DNA from 3 places in the Streptomyces sp. NPDC001904 genome. Region 2 is predicted to be linked to each of the others. Evidence: riboswitches for the same ligand, from Rfam matches in the RefSeq annotation. Region 2 holds a riboswitch; each other region holds the start of a gene.
The links. Region 2 has a riboswitch for cobalamin ahead of metE (5-methyltetrahydropteroyltriglutamate--homocysteine S-methyltransferase). Riboswitches for the same ligand answer to the same signal wherever they lie in the genome.
Positions count from the first base shown of each region.

Region 1: linked by a shared signal. The riboswitch ahead of ABT127_RS20185 (ribonucleoside-diphosphate reductase subunit alpha) and the one ahead of metE (5-methyltetrahydropteroyltriglutamate--homocysteine S-methyltransferase) in region 2 are both predicted to bind cobalamin.
Region 3: linked by a shared signal. The riboswitch ahead of ABT127_RS21085 (ABC transporter substrate-binding protein) and the one ahead of metE (5-methyltetrahydropteroyltriglutamate--homocysteine S-methyltransferase) in region 2 are both predicted to bind cobalamin.

Region 1 covers NZ_JBEOYI010000011.1:174,992-179,552, reverse strand. The annotation lists gene ABT127_RS20185 (ribonucleoside-diphosphate reductase subunit alpha) at 1-1,413, opposite strand, end outside; cobalamin riboswitch at 1,539-1,676, opposite strand; gene ABT127_RS20180 (hypothetical protein) at 1,752-2,582, shown strand; gene ABT127_RS20175 (nucleoside hydrolase) at 2,586-3,566, opposite strand; gene mctP (monocarboxylate uptake permease MctP) at 3,668-4,561, opposite strand, start outside.
Region 2 covers NZ_JBEOYI010000005.1:367,331-371,891, forward strand. The annotation lists gene ABT127_RS10995 (Na+/H+ antiporter) at 1-524, opposite strand, end outside; gene ABT127_RS11000 (hypothetical protein) at 627-1,070, opposite strand; gene ABT127_RS11005 (RNA polymerase sigma factor) at 1,067-1,756, opposite strand; gene ABT127_RS11010 (LAETG motif-containing sortase-dependent surface protein) at 1,775-2,173, opposite strand; cobalamin riboswitch at 2,390-2,615, shown strand; gene metE (5-methyltetrahydropteroyltriglutamate--homocysteine S-methyltransferase) at 2,780-4,561, shown strand, end outside.
Region 3 covers NZ_JBEOYI010000012.1:154,295-158,855, forward strand. The annotation lists gene ABT127_RS21075 (ABC transporter ATP-binding protein) at 1-515, opposite strand, end outside; gene ABT127_RS21080 (FecCD family ABC transporter permease) at 512-1,534, opposite strand; gene ABT127_RS21085 (ABC transporter substrate-binding protein) at 1,531-2,595, opposite strand; cobalamin riboswitch at 2,648-2,818, opposite strand; gene ABT127_RS21090 (alpha/beta fold hydrolase) at 2,901-3,584, opposite strand; gene ABT127_RS21095 (MFS transporter) at 3,964-4,561, shown strand, end outside.

The DNA of each region.
Region 1 (4,561 bases), on a different contig from region 2:
CTCGTCCAGGCGCTCCCAGTCGATGTCGCCCCCGACCACGAACGCACCGAGGTTCACCGAGCCGAGGTTGCAGACCGCGGTCTCCCCGTCGTCCGTCACCTCCAGGATCTCGGTGCACAGGTTCGAGGAGTGGACCGTGTGGCCGGGCTCCGCGGTCTGGTTGGCGGTGCGGTTGGCGGCGTCCTTGAACGTCATCCAGCCGTTGCCGGTCTGCGCGAGGGTGCGCATCATGCGGCCGTACAGGTCGCGGGCCGGGATGGTCTTGAGCGCCTTCCCCTCGGCCTCGGCCTTCCGGTACGCGGCGTCGAACTCGTCGCCCCACAGGTCGACCAGCTCGGGCACGTCGGCCGGCGAGAACAGCGACCACGGCCGGTCCGCGTCCACCCGGCGCATGAACTCGTCCGGGATCCAGTGCGCCAGGTTCAGGTTGTGGGTGCGCCGCGCGTCCTCGCCGGTGTTGTCGCGCAGCTCCAGGAACTCCTCGATGTCGGAGTGCCAGGTCTCCAGGTAGACGGCGGCCGCGCCCTTGCGGCGCCCGCCCTGGTTCACGGCGGCGACCGACGCGTCGAGGGTCTTCAGGAACGGCACGATGCCGTTGGAGTGGCCGTTCGTGCCGCGGATCAGCGAGCCGCGCGAGCGGATGCGGGAGTACGACAGCCCGATGCCGCCGGCGTGCTTGGAGAGCCGGGCCACCTGGTGGTAGCGGTCGTAGATCGAGTCCAGCTCGTCCAGCGGCGAGTCGAGGAGGTAGCAGCTCGACATCTGCGGGTGCCGGGTGCCGGAGTTGAAGAGCGTGGGGGAGGAGGGGAGGTAGTCGAGCCGGCTCATCAGGCGGTACAGCGCGGCGACCTCTTCGAGCGCGCGCGCCGAGTCGTCCTCGGCGAGACCGGCCGCGACCCGCAGCATGAAGTGCTGGGGCGTCTCGATCACCTTGCGGGTGATCGGGTGCCGCAGGAGGTAGCGGCTGAAGACGGTGCGCAGGCCGAAGTAGCCGAAGCGGTCGTCGGCCGCCCGGTCCACCAGCGCGTCGAGGCGTGCGGCATGGACGCGGACGAACTCGGCGGTGCGGTCCGCGATCAGGCCCTCACGGTGGCCGACGGCGATCGATCCGGTGAACGACGTGACGCCCTGCGAGGCGGCCTCGGCGGCGATGGAGAGCGTCAGCAGCCGCGCGGCGAGCCGGGAGTAGACGGGGTCCTCGGAGATCAGCCCGGCCGCGCCCTCGGTGGCGAGTTCGCGCAGCTCGGCCTCGTCGGCCCGCGCGCTGCGGCCCCGCAGCGCGGCGGCCGCGACCCGGCCGGGATCGGCGGCGGGCAGATCGGCGGTCAGCTCGGTCAGGGTGCGCAGCAACGCGGTACCGGGGGCATCCGCCTCGGCCACGACTGAGGCAGGATCAGCGGGCGCGATGGTCACGGTGGGGCTCTCCCTCGCTCGGCTCGGGGCCCGCGGGGAGACAGTGGCAGGGGCCCGCGCACGGCAGGGCCCGCGTCACCGGCCCATTCCACGAGGCCCGGACGTCGTCGACACCCGGGCCGGGTGGCTCGGGTGTGCCGTCGGCAGGTCTTCGGACTCACGTGGGCGCCTGTACGAGGCTTACGTTCACCGTTGCGGGACAGTTCCGGATTTGCACCGGATTCCCCTGCGCTGACAGCGAGAGCGAGCATACATGTTGTGCCGGGTGTTCGCCGCACCCCCACATCTTGTGTCGGCTAAGGTCTCGCAGTGGGGACGATCAGGGGGAGAGTGGTGCCATGCGCGGGTGGTGGACGGCGGCCGTGGTGCCGGTCCTGGCGGGGCTTCTGGCCGGGTGCGGCGCTGATCGGCAGCAGCGGCCGGAGGGGGCCGAGGCGAAGCGGCCCGCGTCGAGCAGGACCGCGTCCGCCACGCCGACGCGCCCGGAGCCGGCCCGTCCGGAAGTGGTCCTCCCGACCGGCCCGGCGACCGCGCCCGGGCTGGATGCCGCCGCGCCCGGGGCGCGCACCTTCAGCGCCGAGCGGCTGCGGGCCGCGCTGCTGCCCGCGAGCGACTTCGGGCGGGGCCTGGAGCTCGACGAGGTGCTCGCGATGCCGTTCGAGTCCACCCACGAGCAGCGGCGCGGCCGGTGGTCGTACTGCCTCGACAGCACGGCGGACCCGGCGTGGCTCGGCCCGGCCGCCTACCGCGGCACGACGGCCTCCGCCCACGCCTCCTGGGTCGACCGGACGCACGCGCCGCCGCGCGGGCACATCGTGGTCACCGAGCTCCTCGTGTCACTGCGGCCCGCGGCCGCCCGTGAACTGCACCGGGTCGAGCAGGACATCCTGCGCCACTGCCGGGAGTTCGGCTCCGACATGGAGGCGGGCACGGCCACCGAGCGCTACCGCGCGGAGCCGCTGAAGGGCCTCGGCGACGAGGCGTACCTGGAGGTCCAGGACATCGTCTACGAGGGCGACACCAGGACCACGTACACCGCCCACGTCCGGGTCGGCGGCGTCCTCGTCCAGGTCATCAGCGGCGAGGGCACGGACCGCGACGCGACCGTGCGCTGGGCCGCGCGGCTCGCGCGGGAGGTGGGCAGCGGGCTGTACGGGGTGGGGCCGTGACGCTCAGGCGGCGGTCGGCTGCTTGAGGAGGGTGTTCACGAAGTCCTCGGTGAAGTTGCGCGGGCCGGTGCCGAGGGCGACCCGGCCGCGCCGCGCGGTGCGGGCCGCGACCAGCGGGGACTCCTGGTAGTAGGCGCGGGGGTAGTCCGCGTCGTAGGGGATGAACACGGTCTTGCCGCGGGTGAGTTCGGAGCCGCACTCCACCACGACCGTGCCCTCGGCGGCGGTCACGAACGACTCGTCGGCGCACACGCCCACGGCCAGCGGGTCGTGCAGCGGGGAGCCGCCGGTCTCCCGGTAGGCGCCGAGGTAGAAGTCCATCAGGCGGGCGGTGAGCGCCATGCCCTCGCCCGCCGCCCGCAGGGTCTCCAGGTCGTCGGTGGTGAACCGCCAGCCGTGCGTCGCGTCGAGGCCGACCATCGTGTAGGCGATGCCGGAGGAGACGACGAGGTCCACGGCGTCCGGGTCGGCCCAGGCGTTGAACTCGGCGACCGGGGTGATGTTCCCGGGCACGTCGGCGGCGCCGCCCATGAAGACGAGCTTCTTCACGCGCCGCGCGAAGCCGGGGTCCTCGGTGAGCGCGAGGGCCACGTTGGTGAGCGGTCCCGTGGCGCAGACGGTGAGCTCACCCTCGTACTCCCGCGAGAGCCGCAGCAGCGCCTGCGCGGAGGACTCGGCCTGCTCGGGCGCGGTGGAGTCGGGCAGCGTCTCGGCGCCGAGCCCGGAGGCGCCGTGGAACTCCCCGGCCGCCGAGTAGGGCAGCCGGGTGAGCGGGCGGCCCGCGCCGCGGTGCACGGACACGTCGCCGTCGATGCCGAAGGCGCGGGCGAGGGCGCGGCCGTTGCGGAAGGTCTGCTCGGCGGGGACGTTGCCGCCGACCGTCGTGTACGCCTTGAGGTCCCACAGGCCGGTGCCGAGCAGGTACTGGAGCGCTACGGCGTCGTCGATACCGGGATCACTGTCGAGAACGATGGGGGCGGGCACGTTTCCTCCAAGGCGGGTGGTGCGGGGCTGTACCGGGTCACCGTAACGGGACGAGCCCCTCCGGACCGGAGGGGCTCGTCAGGTGGACCGGGGGAGCGGTACTAGTGACCGGCACCGACCGTGGGCAGCTCGGTCTGCACGCCCTTGTCGCCGGCGTCCGCGGTGTAGTCCGACGGCGAGGTCTCGTCGACGCCCTCCGGCGCCTTCACGGCCCGCAGGACGAAGGTGAGGACCACGGTCACGATCACGTTCAGCACGATCGCCGTCATGCCGATGTAGCCGATCTGGCCGATGCCCGGGATCTCCGCCGAGGACCCGCCGAAGTGCTTCTGCGTCGGCGACTCCACCCCGAACGCGGCGAGCGTGCCGTACACCATGCCGACGGCCCAGCCGGCGAGCAGCGCCCAGCGGTGGAACCAGCGGGTGAACAGACCGCCGACCAGGGCCGGGAAGGTCTGCAGGATCCAGATGCCGCCCAGCAGCTGGAAGTTGATGGCGACCGTCTTGTCCATGGTGAGGACGAAGGCGAGGGCGCCGACCTTCACGAGCAGCGAGACCAGCTTGGAGACCTTGGTCTCCTGCTGCGGTGTCGCGTCCGGCTTGATGAAGTCCTTGTAGATGTTGCGCGTGAACAGGTTCGCCGCGGCGATCGACATGATGGCCGCCGGGACCAGCGCGCCGATGCCGATCGCGGCGAACGCCACCCCCGCGAACCAGTCGGGGAACATGTCCTCGAAGAGCTGCGGGATCGCCAACTGCCCGTTCTGCACCTTGATCCCGGCCGCGATCGCCATGAACCCGAGCAGCGCGAGCAGGCCCAGCATGAGCGAGTACAGCGGCAGGATCGTGGTGTTGCGGCGGATGACCTCGCGGCTCTTGGACGACAGGGTCGCCGTGATCGAATGCGGGTACATGAACAGCGCGAGGGCCGAGCCGAGCGCCAGCGTCGCGTACGTCCAGGTCCCGGACGAGCCGGGCGCGAGCGCCCCGACGGG
Region 2 (4,561 bases):
ACGTGCGGGGCGGTGACGTCCTCCGTGCCGACGGTGACGCCGACGGCGATGCCGTAGACGACCAGCGCCGTGCCGTCGTTGAGCAGGCTCTCGGCGCGCAGCAGGGTGATGTCTCTGCGCGGCAGGAGCCGGGCCACGACGTTGACGGCGGTCGCGTCGGTGGGCGCGACCGCCGCGCCCAGCACCCAGGCGGGCCCCCAGTCGATGCCGAGGGCGTGCGCGACGCAGGCGACCGCCGCCGCCGAGGCGATGACCAGCACGGTGGCGGCGAGCGCGACGTCGGTGAGGTGGCGGCGGATCTCGCGCAGCGAGGTGTTGAGGCTCTCCCAGGCCAGCAGCGCGGGCAGGAACAGCAGCAGCACCACCTCGGAGGGCAGTTCCACCTTCCGCAGCGCGGGGATCAGGCCGATGAGCACGCCCATGACCATGAGCACCACCGGCGGGGCGATGCGCAGCCGGTCGCCGAGCGCGGAGCCGACGAGCACGGCGATCCCCAACAGCACGACAAGCTCCAGACCGAGCACGCGTTCCTCCCTCAGGCACTGCGCTGACACTGTGGTGCCCCAACTGTGCCGTGTGCCTGGACGGAAGCCCGCCTCGGTGTGCGGGTGTCGGCCGGTCCGGGGTCAGCCGGGTGGGCTCGGGGTCGCCGTGGGGCCGGTGGTGCCGGTGCGGTCGGGCCCGGTCGGGGGCGCCGATGCCGACGGGGACGGCACGGCGGTCTCCGGTGTCCGGGACGGGCCCGGCGTGGAGCCGCGGTCCGGGACGGCGGGCGCCGAGGGGGCCGCGGGCGGTACGGGGGTGCGGTGCGGTTCCGCGTCCGGGGCCAGGGTCAGGTAGCCGGCGACGAGGGCCGCGGCGGTGGCGAGACCGGCGAGCACCGGCGCGAACCGGCGCCGGTCGCGGTGGAACAGGGGCAGTCGGCGCAGGTGCGGTCCGGGCGGCTCGGCCGGGCGCAGCGTGCGTACGGTGATGCTGTCGGCGCGGGCCGCGAGCGCGTCGTGCAGCCGTCGCTCCAGCGGGCGCTCCGGGCTGCCGGCCGGTTCGGTCCGTGGTGTTCGCGGTGTCATATCCGGCCCTCCAGGATCTTTTCGAGTGCGTCGAGCGCGCGGCTGGCGTTCGATTTCACCGCGCCCCTACTGATGCCGAGGGTGGCGGCTATCTCAGCCTCGCTGAGGTCCGCCCAGTAGCGCAGGACGAGGACTTCGCGACGGCGCGGTGTCAGCCGGGCGAGCGCGGCGAGCACTTCGCGGTGCGCCTCGTCGAGGACGACGGAGTCCTCGGCGGACGGGGTCTCTCCGGCCGGTGGCGGTGTCCACGCGCGGGCGGTGCGGCGGCGGCGCAGGACCGACCGGGCGGTGTTGACGACCGAGGTCCGCAGATAGCCGAGGGCGTTGTCGACCTCCGTGATCCGCTCCCCGTGGCGTCGGTAGAGGGCGGTGAACGCGTCCTGGACGACGTCCTCCGCGGTGGCCGGGTCGTCCACGAGCAGCACCGCGAGCCGGACCATGCGCAGCCGGTGCGCGTGGTACAGCTCGCTGACCGTGGGTGGCCGGTCCGGCCGGGGGTAGGGGTGCGTGCCGCCGTACCCGGAGGGGTGGCGCGGTGTGTCCTGGCCGGGTGCCGCCTCGAGCGTGGACCGGTCGCGGCGCAGCAGCCCGCGCAGCGACGCCCGCCATCCGGGGCGGGTCCGGCCGTACGACGGCGTGAACGGCCGCGGCCGCGGGGCGAGCTGAGTGGCTGCGGGGCTGTGCACGGGGTTCCTCGGGCGGTGTCAGCGGTGCGAGCGGCGGCGTACGGCGAAGAGGGCTCCCGCCCCACCGGCGACCAGGACGACGGCCCCGGCGCCCATGACGGTGGTGCTGGTGTTCGACGAACCAGTATGGGCCAGCTCGTCCTTGGAGGGGACGGGCGAGGGCGCCACGGTGCCGTCGGCGGACGGCGCTGCGGACGGCTCAGCGGACGGCTCAGCGGACGGTACGGCGGACGGCTCTGCGGACGGCGGAACCGTCGTGGCCGGTGTCGGAGCGCTGGTGGCGGGCACCGGGCTGGCGACGCTCGTGGGGCTGGCCGACGGGTGTGCCGGTGCGGCCTGGGCGGCGGGGATCGCGGCGAGGGCGGCCAGCAGGCCGGTGGCGACGACGGCGCCGCGGACGGGGACGAGGTGGTTCACGGTCGTACTCCAGGGTCGGGGTGAAGGACACCGGTCGGCGCCCTTCACCCCCACACGACGCGCGACCCCGCGCCGGGTTGCCGTGGTCGCACGGATTTCTTCGCCGGGTTCCACGGGCGTTCCGCACGACGGCCGCCGCGACGCCGTGCACGGCTGTGTGTTCTCTCCCCGCGCTGCGCGGCCGGTCCCCCTGGCGACCCGGGTCCGGTGGCCCGTAGGGTGAGTCCCGCAGCTGGTTCGCCCCGTCCGCCAGGCGGGATGCGTCGCAAGAGGGAACCCGGTGGGAATCCGGGACTGCCCCGCAGCGGTGAGTGGGAACGACCGCCGTCATACGCACTGGGCCTCGGCAAAGAGGCTTGGGAAGCGACGGCCAGTAGGTGTCCGTCCGGTCCGGACGGACGTGCTCACGAGTCCGAAGACCTGCCACCTGCCCGTGTGCGTACGACGCGTGCGCGGACATCCCGGTGACCTCGTGGGCGGGTCGGCGTACATATCCGGCGGACGACCGCGCCTTCACCGCGTGACGTCGAACCGCCGTGTGTGTCACTCCTTCGTGCCGTACGGGTCCCCGGGATCCCAGGGATACGTCTCTCGAAGGAGAACTCCGTGACCACCAGGACCCCAGCCGCGGCAGCACGGGCCACCGTGTACGGCTACCCCCGTCAGGGCCGCGACCGCGAGCTCAAGAAGGCCGTCGAGGGCTACTGGAAGGGCCGCGTCACCGCCGACGCCCTCCGGGCCACCGCCGCCGAGCTGCGCCGGGCCAACTGGCGGGAACTCGCCGCCGCCGGGATCACCGAAGTCCCGACCGGCGACTTCTCGTACTACGACCACGTCCTCGACACCACCGTCATGGTCGGCGCCGTCCCCGAGCGCCACCGCGCCGCGGTGGAAGCCGACGCCCTGGACGGCTGTTTCGCGATGGCGCGCGGCACCCAGGACGTGGCGCCGCTGGAGATGACCAAGTGGTTCGACACCAACTACCACTATCTGGTACCCGAGTTGGGACCGGACACGGTCTTCACCGCCGACTCCGCCAAGCAGGTCGCCGAGTTCGAGGAGGCCGTGGCCCTCGGGCTGACCGCCCGTCCGGTCCTGGTCGGCCCGGTCACCTATCTCCTGCTCGCCAAGCCCGCGCCCGGCGTCGCCGCCGGCTTCGATCCGCTCACCCTCCTCGACCGGCTGCTGCCCGTGTACGCGGCAGTCCTCGCCGACCTGCGCGCCGCCGGCGCCGCATGGGTGCAGCTCGACGAGCCTGCCCTGGTCCAGGACCGCACCCCGGCCGAGCTGAACGCCGCCGCCCGCGCCTACCGCGACCTCGGCGCTCGCACCGACCGGCCCAAGCTCCTCGTCGCCTCCTACTTCGACCGGCTCGGTGACGCCCTGCCGGTTCTCGCCAAGGCCCCCGTCGACGGCCTCGCCCTCGACTTCACCGGCGCCGCGGCCGCCAACCTCGACGCGCTCGCCGCCGCCGGCGGACTGCCCGGCAAGCGGCTGGTCGCGGGCGTCGTCGACGGCCGCAACATCTGGGTCGACGACCTGGAGAAGTCCCTCGCCACGCTCGGCACTCTGCTGGGCCTCGCCGAGCGAGTCGACGTCGCCGCCTCCTGCTCGCTGTTGCACGTCCCGCTGGACGCCGCCCTGGAGCGCGACATCGACCCGCAGATCCTGCGCTGGCTCGCCTTCGCCCGCCAGAAGACCGCCGAGATCGCCACGCTCGCCAAGGGCCTCGCCCACGGCACCGACACGATCACCGCCGAACTCGCCGTCAACCGCGCGGCGCTCTCCTCCCGCGCCACCTCGCCCATCACCCGCGACCCGGCGGTGCGGGCCCGCGCGGCCGCGGTCACCGACGCCGATGCCCGGCGCTCGCAGCCGTACTCCGCGCGGGCCGCTGCCCAGCGCGCCCACCTGGGCCTGCCGCTGCTGCCGACGACCACGATCGGCTCGTTCCCGCAGACGTCCGAACTGCGCACCGCGCGCGCCGACTTGAGGGCCGGTCGGATCGGCACCGCGGGCTACGAGGAGCGCGTCAGGACCGAGATCCGGGACGTCATCTCCTTCCAGGAGAAGACCGGGATCGACGTCCTGGTGCACGGCGAACCCGAACGCAACGACATGGTCCAGTACTTCGCCGAACAGCTCACCGGCTACCTCGCGACCCAGCACGGCTGGGTCCAGTCCTACGGCACCCGCTACGTCCGCCCGCCGGTCCTGGCCGGTGACATCTCCCGTCCCGAACCGATGACGGTGCGCTGGACGGCGTACGCGCAGTCGCTGTCGGACCGCCCGGTCAAGGGCATGCTGACCGGCCCCGTCACCATGCTCGCCTGGTCCTTCGTCCGCGACGACCAGCCGCTCGGCGACACCGCCCGCCAGGTCGCCCTC
Region 3 (4,561 bases), on a different contig from region 2:
TCCAGATGGTTGGTCGGCTCGTCGAGCAGCAGCTCGCGCGGCTCCTGGGCCAGGGCGCGGGCGATCTGCACCCGCTGCCGCTCACCGCCCGACAGGGTGTGCCACAGCCGGTGCGCCTTGTCGGCCAGGCCGCTGCGCTCCAGCGCGGAGCGGACCGCGCCCTCGTCGGCCGCGGACGCCGGCGCCCACGCGCGGCGGTGCGGGATCCGTCCCAGCCGCACCACATCGGCGACGGTCAGCTCGACCTGGGTGTCGGACTGCTGCTCCACCACGGCGACCCGCCGCGCGACCGTGCGGCGCGGGACGTCCGCCAGCGGCGCGCCGTCGAGGGTGACGACACCGGAGTCCGGGGCGAGCACCCCGGCGAGCACCCGCAGCAGGGTGGATTTCCCCGAACCGTTCGGGCCGAGCAGGCCCGTCACGGTGCCGGGGCGCGGGGCGAGCTCCACCCCGTCGAGGATCAGCGCGCCGCCCGCCGACCGCGACACGCGCTCCGCGCGCAGCCCGGACGTCACCGGACGGCCCTGCGCCGGTACAGCACCAGCACGAACGCGGGCACACCGATCAAGGACGTCACCACTCCCACCGGAACCTCCTGAGGTGCCAGGACCGTACGCGCCGCCGTGTCCACCCAGACCAGGAAGACCGCGCCGGCGAGCGCCGTCACCGGCAGCAGCCGGGTGTGCCCGGGGCCGACGAGGGCGCGCGCCGCGTGCGGCAGCACCAGACCGACGAAGCCGATCGCGCCCGCCGCGCTGACCAGGACCGCGGTCAGCAGGGCCGTCACGCACAGCAGGATCAGCCGGGTGCGGGCCACCCGGACTCCCAGCGCGGCGGCCGCCTCCGGGCCGAAGGCGAACGCGTCGAGCGTGCGCCCGTACCCGAGACACACGACCAGTGCGACCACGAGGACCGCGAGACACAGCCACACCTCGGTCCAGCCGACGCCGCCGAGCGAGCCGAGCAGCCAGAAGAGCACGCCGCGCGTCGTCTCCGCGTCGGCGGCCGTCAGCACCACGACCGAGGTCAGCGCGGAGAACAGCTGCATCGCCGCCACCCCGCTGAGCACCACCCGGTCCGTCGTGCCGCCCAGGGTGTGGCTGAGCAGCAGCACCAGCGCGAACGAGACGACCGCGCCGATGAACGCCCCGCCGGACACCGACAGCGCGCCGCCGCCCACCCCGAGGACCACGACGAGCACCGCGCCCGTCGACGCCCCCGAGGACACCCCGAGCACGAACGGATCGGCGAGCGGATTGCGCAGCAGCGCCTGCAGCACGGTGCCGCACACGGCGAGCCCGGCCCCGCAGACGGCCGCGAGCAGGGCCCGCGGCAGCCGCAGGTTCCAGACGATGCCGTCGCGGATCGGCGACAGGTCCGAACTGCCCCAGCCGAGCCGCGCGCCCACCGCCGACCACACGTCGCCGACACGGATCTGCGCCGGTCCGAAGGTGATCGCCGCGGCGACTGACGCGCAGAGCGCGAACACGCCGGCCGCCCAGTACAGAGCGGACCGCAGCGTCGTCGCACTCACCGGGCGATACCGAAGTCGCCGAGCGCGGCGGCCACCTTCTCCACTCCGTCCACGGTGCGGATCGTCGGGTTCATGTCCTGTCCGCTCAAGCGCACGTACCGCTTCTCGCGCACCGCCGTCATGTTCTTCGTGACGGGGTCGGACTCCAGGAACCTGATCTTCTGCGCCGCCGACTCGGCCGACTGAGAGCGGCGCGTCAGGTCACCGATGACGAGGACGTCCGGATCGCGGTCCGCGACGGTCTCCCAGCCGATCTGCGGCCACTCCTCGTGGGTGTCGTCGAAGACGTTGCGCAACCCCAGCTCCTCGGTGATGACACCCGGGGCGCCGCAACAGCCCGCCATGTAGGGCGAGTCGGAGTTGGCGAACCAGTACAGCACGCTGACGTCCGGGGCGTCGGCCGCCGAAGCGGCCTTGTCGACGCGGGCCTTGAGCGAGGCGATGAGCTTCTCGCCGCGCTCCGCCACGTCGAAGATCCGCGCCAGGTCGCGTATCTCGCCGTAGACGGTGTCGAGGGTGAGCGCCTCGGTCCGCTCGCCGTCGCCGTCACCGCTGTTGTCCTTGCCCGCGCAGTCGCTCGGGGAGAGGTAGGTGGGGACGCCGAGTTCGGCGAACTTCCCGCGTGACGCGACGCCGCCCTTGCTGAGGGTGTAATTGAACGAGGCGGCCGCGAAGTCGGGTTCGGTGGCGAGGACCTTCTCGAAGGAGGGGTAGCGGTCGGCGAGCCGGGGCACCTTCGCGTTCGCCTTCTCAAGTCCCTTGAGCACCGGGTCCGTCCAGGTGCCGGTGCCCACCATCCGGTCGGCGAGACCGAGCGACAGCATGATCTCCGCCGCGCCCTGGTCGAGGGCGACGGCACGCCGCGGGGCGCCGTCGACGCGCACCTTCGTGCCGCAGTTGTCGACCGTGACGCCGCGCGCCGACCTCTCGTCGCCGGTGACGTCGGCCGGTCCTCCGCACCCGGCCAGGAACAGGGCGCCGGCCAACAGCGGTGCGCCGCGGCGGACATGACGGGTGAAACGAGCGGGCAGCACAGGGAATCCTCTGCGTCCAGGGCTCATACGCGGAGCCGGCCTACGGTCCACCCCCGGCCGCGGAACGCCCCCGGAGGCCGCCAGCAGGTCTTCGGACTCGGGGTCGTCCGCGCGAAGCGCCTTCCCAGACCGTGTCACCGGACCAGTGGCTGTGGCTCCGCCCGTCACCCTCACCGCTGCGCGTCAGTTCCGGCTTTCCACCGGATTCCCTGACCCGTGCACGGACAGACCGTGCAAAGGTACGACTGGCCCGGCGAAAGTACCACGGGCCCGGTGGGAGCCCTGGTGCCGGGGTTTTCGGGCATCGCCCTGGTCCGGCCGCTCCGCACCGATCAGGCGCCGAGGAACGCGGAGACCTCCGCCGCGAACTCCTCCGGCGCCTCCCGGTGGACCAGGTGCCCGACCGGGAGGGTCAGCAGCCGCCCGCCGGGAATCCGCCGCGCCAGCTCCGCGACACCGTCCTGCGGCACATGGCTGAGAGGCCCGCCCGCCACCACCAGCGTCTCGGCGGTGATCGCACCCAGCTGCTCCAGCCAGTGCGCGGGCGGGGTGTCGAGCTGCGGCCGGACCTGCACCAGCATCTCCCAGTCGAAGGACAGCTCTCCGTCCGGGCGCACCAGCGGCGGAGGTGTCCGCGGGCGGGGCAGCGGAACGTCCTCGAGCACCAGCCGCGTCACCCGCTCCGGCTCGGCCGCCGCCAGCAGATGGGCGACCACGCCGCCCATGGAGTGCGCGACGATCCGCGTCCGGTCGATGCCCAGAGCGTCCAGGAACGCGGTCACGTCGTCCCGCATCAGCTCCAGGGAGTACCGTCCCGGCCGGTCACTGTGCCCGTGCCCGCGCAGGTCCAGGGCGTGCACCCGGTGGTCGCGGGCGAACGCCGGTGCCACCGGTGCCCAGTCGGCGGCGCCCTCGCCCAGCCCGTGCAGCAGCAGGAGCGGCACGGCGTCCGGCGGTCCCGACACCTCGTAGGACAGCCTGATCCCCGCCACCCGCACCGTGCGTCGCTCCGGCATGTATCCGATGCCCCCGCCCTCGCCTTCGCACGGCCAACACGCCGACCGTGAAGATCAGTTGGTCCCGCGAGGCTACGTCATGCCGGGCGGCCGGGGGACATGGGCGACGGTCTTGGCCGCTGGCCGAGGGCCGCGGTGGACGAGCCGTTCCCGACCGTCGACGACACGGCGTGGCCGGATGCCTCCCCGGTGTCGTGACACACATCACCGAAGCGGCCCTCCGAACCCGGAATGCGTGGCCGGACCGGACGGCTGCACTGCAGGTCACATGCGTTCCAGGGGTGCAGATTTTGCCCCTGGATATACGTGAATATCCTTGAACGTTCTGGAAAAACCCGCCCGTCACACCCCGCACGTCTTCGAAAGGTTCCCCCGCACCATGCCGCTGGCCCTGTTGGCCCTGGCCGTTGTCGCGTTCGGCATCGGCACGACCGAGTTCGCCACGATGGGGCTGCTGCCCCAGATAGCCGACGGCGTCCATGTCTCCGTGCCCCACGCGGGCAACCTCGTCTCGGCGTACGCCCTCGGTGTCGTCGTCGGCGCCCCGCTGCTCACCGGCATCGGCGCACGCATCCCGCACAAGCGGCTGCTGCTGCTCCTGACCGGCCTCTTCGTCCTCGGCAACGCCGCGTCCGCGCTCGCCCCCTCCTTCGGCTCGCTCTTCGCCGCCCGCTTCGTGGCGGGCCTGCCGCACGGCGCGCTGTTCGGTGTGGGGGCCGTCGTCGCCTCCCGGCTGGTCGCCCCGGACCGGGCGGCCCGCGCCGTGTCGAAGATGTTCCTCGGACTCACCGTCGCGAACATCGTCGGCGTGCCCGCCGGCACCGCGCTGGGACAGCAGCTCGGCTGGCGCGCCGCCTACTGGGCCGTCGCCGTCATCGGTGTCGTCGCCCTCGCCGCGCTCGCCGTCTTCGTGCCGCACCAGCCGCGCGGCGAGCAGTCCGGCATCCGGCACGAGCTGCGCGCCATGGGCAACAAGC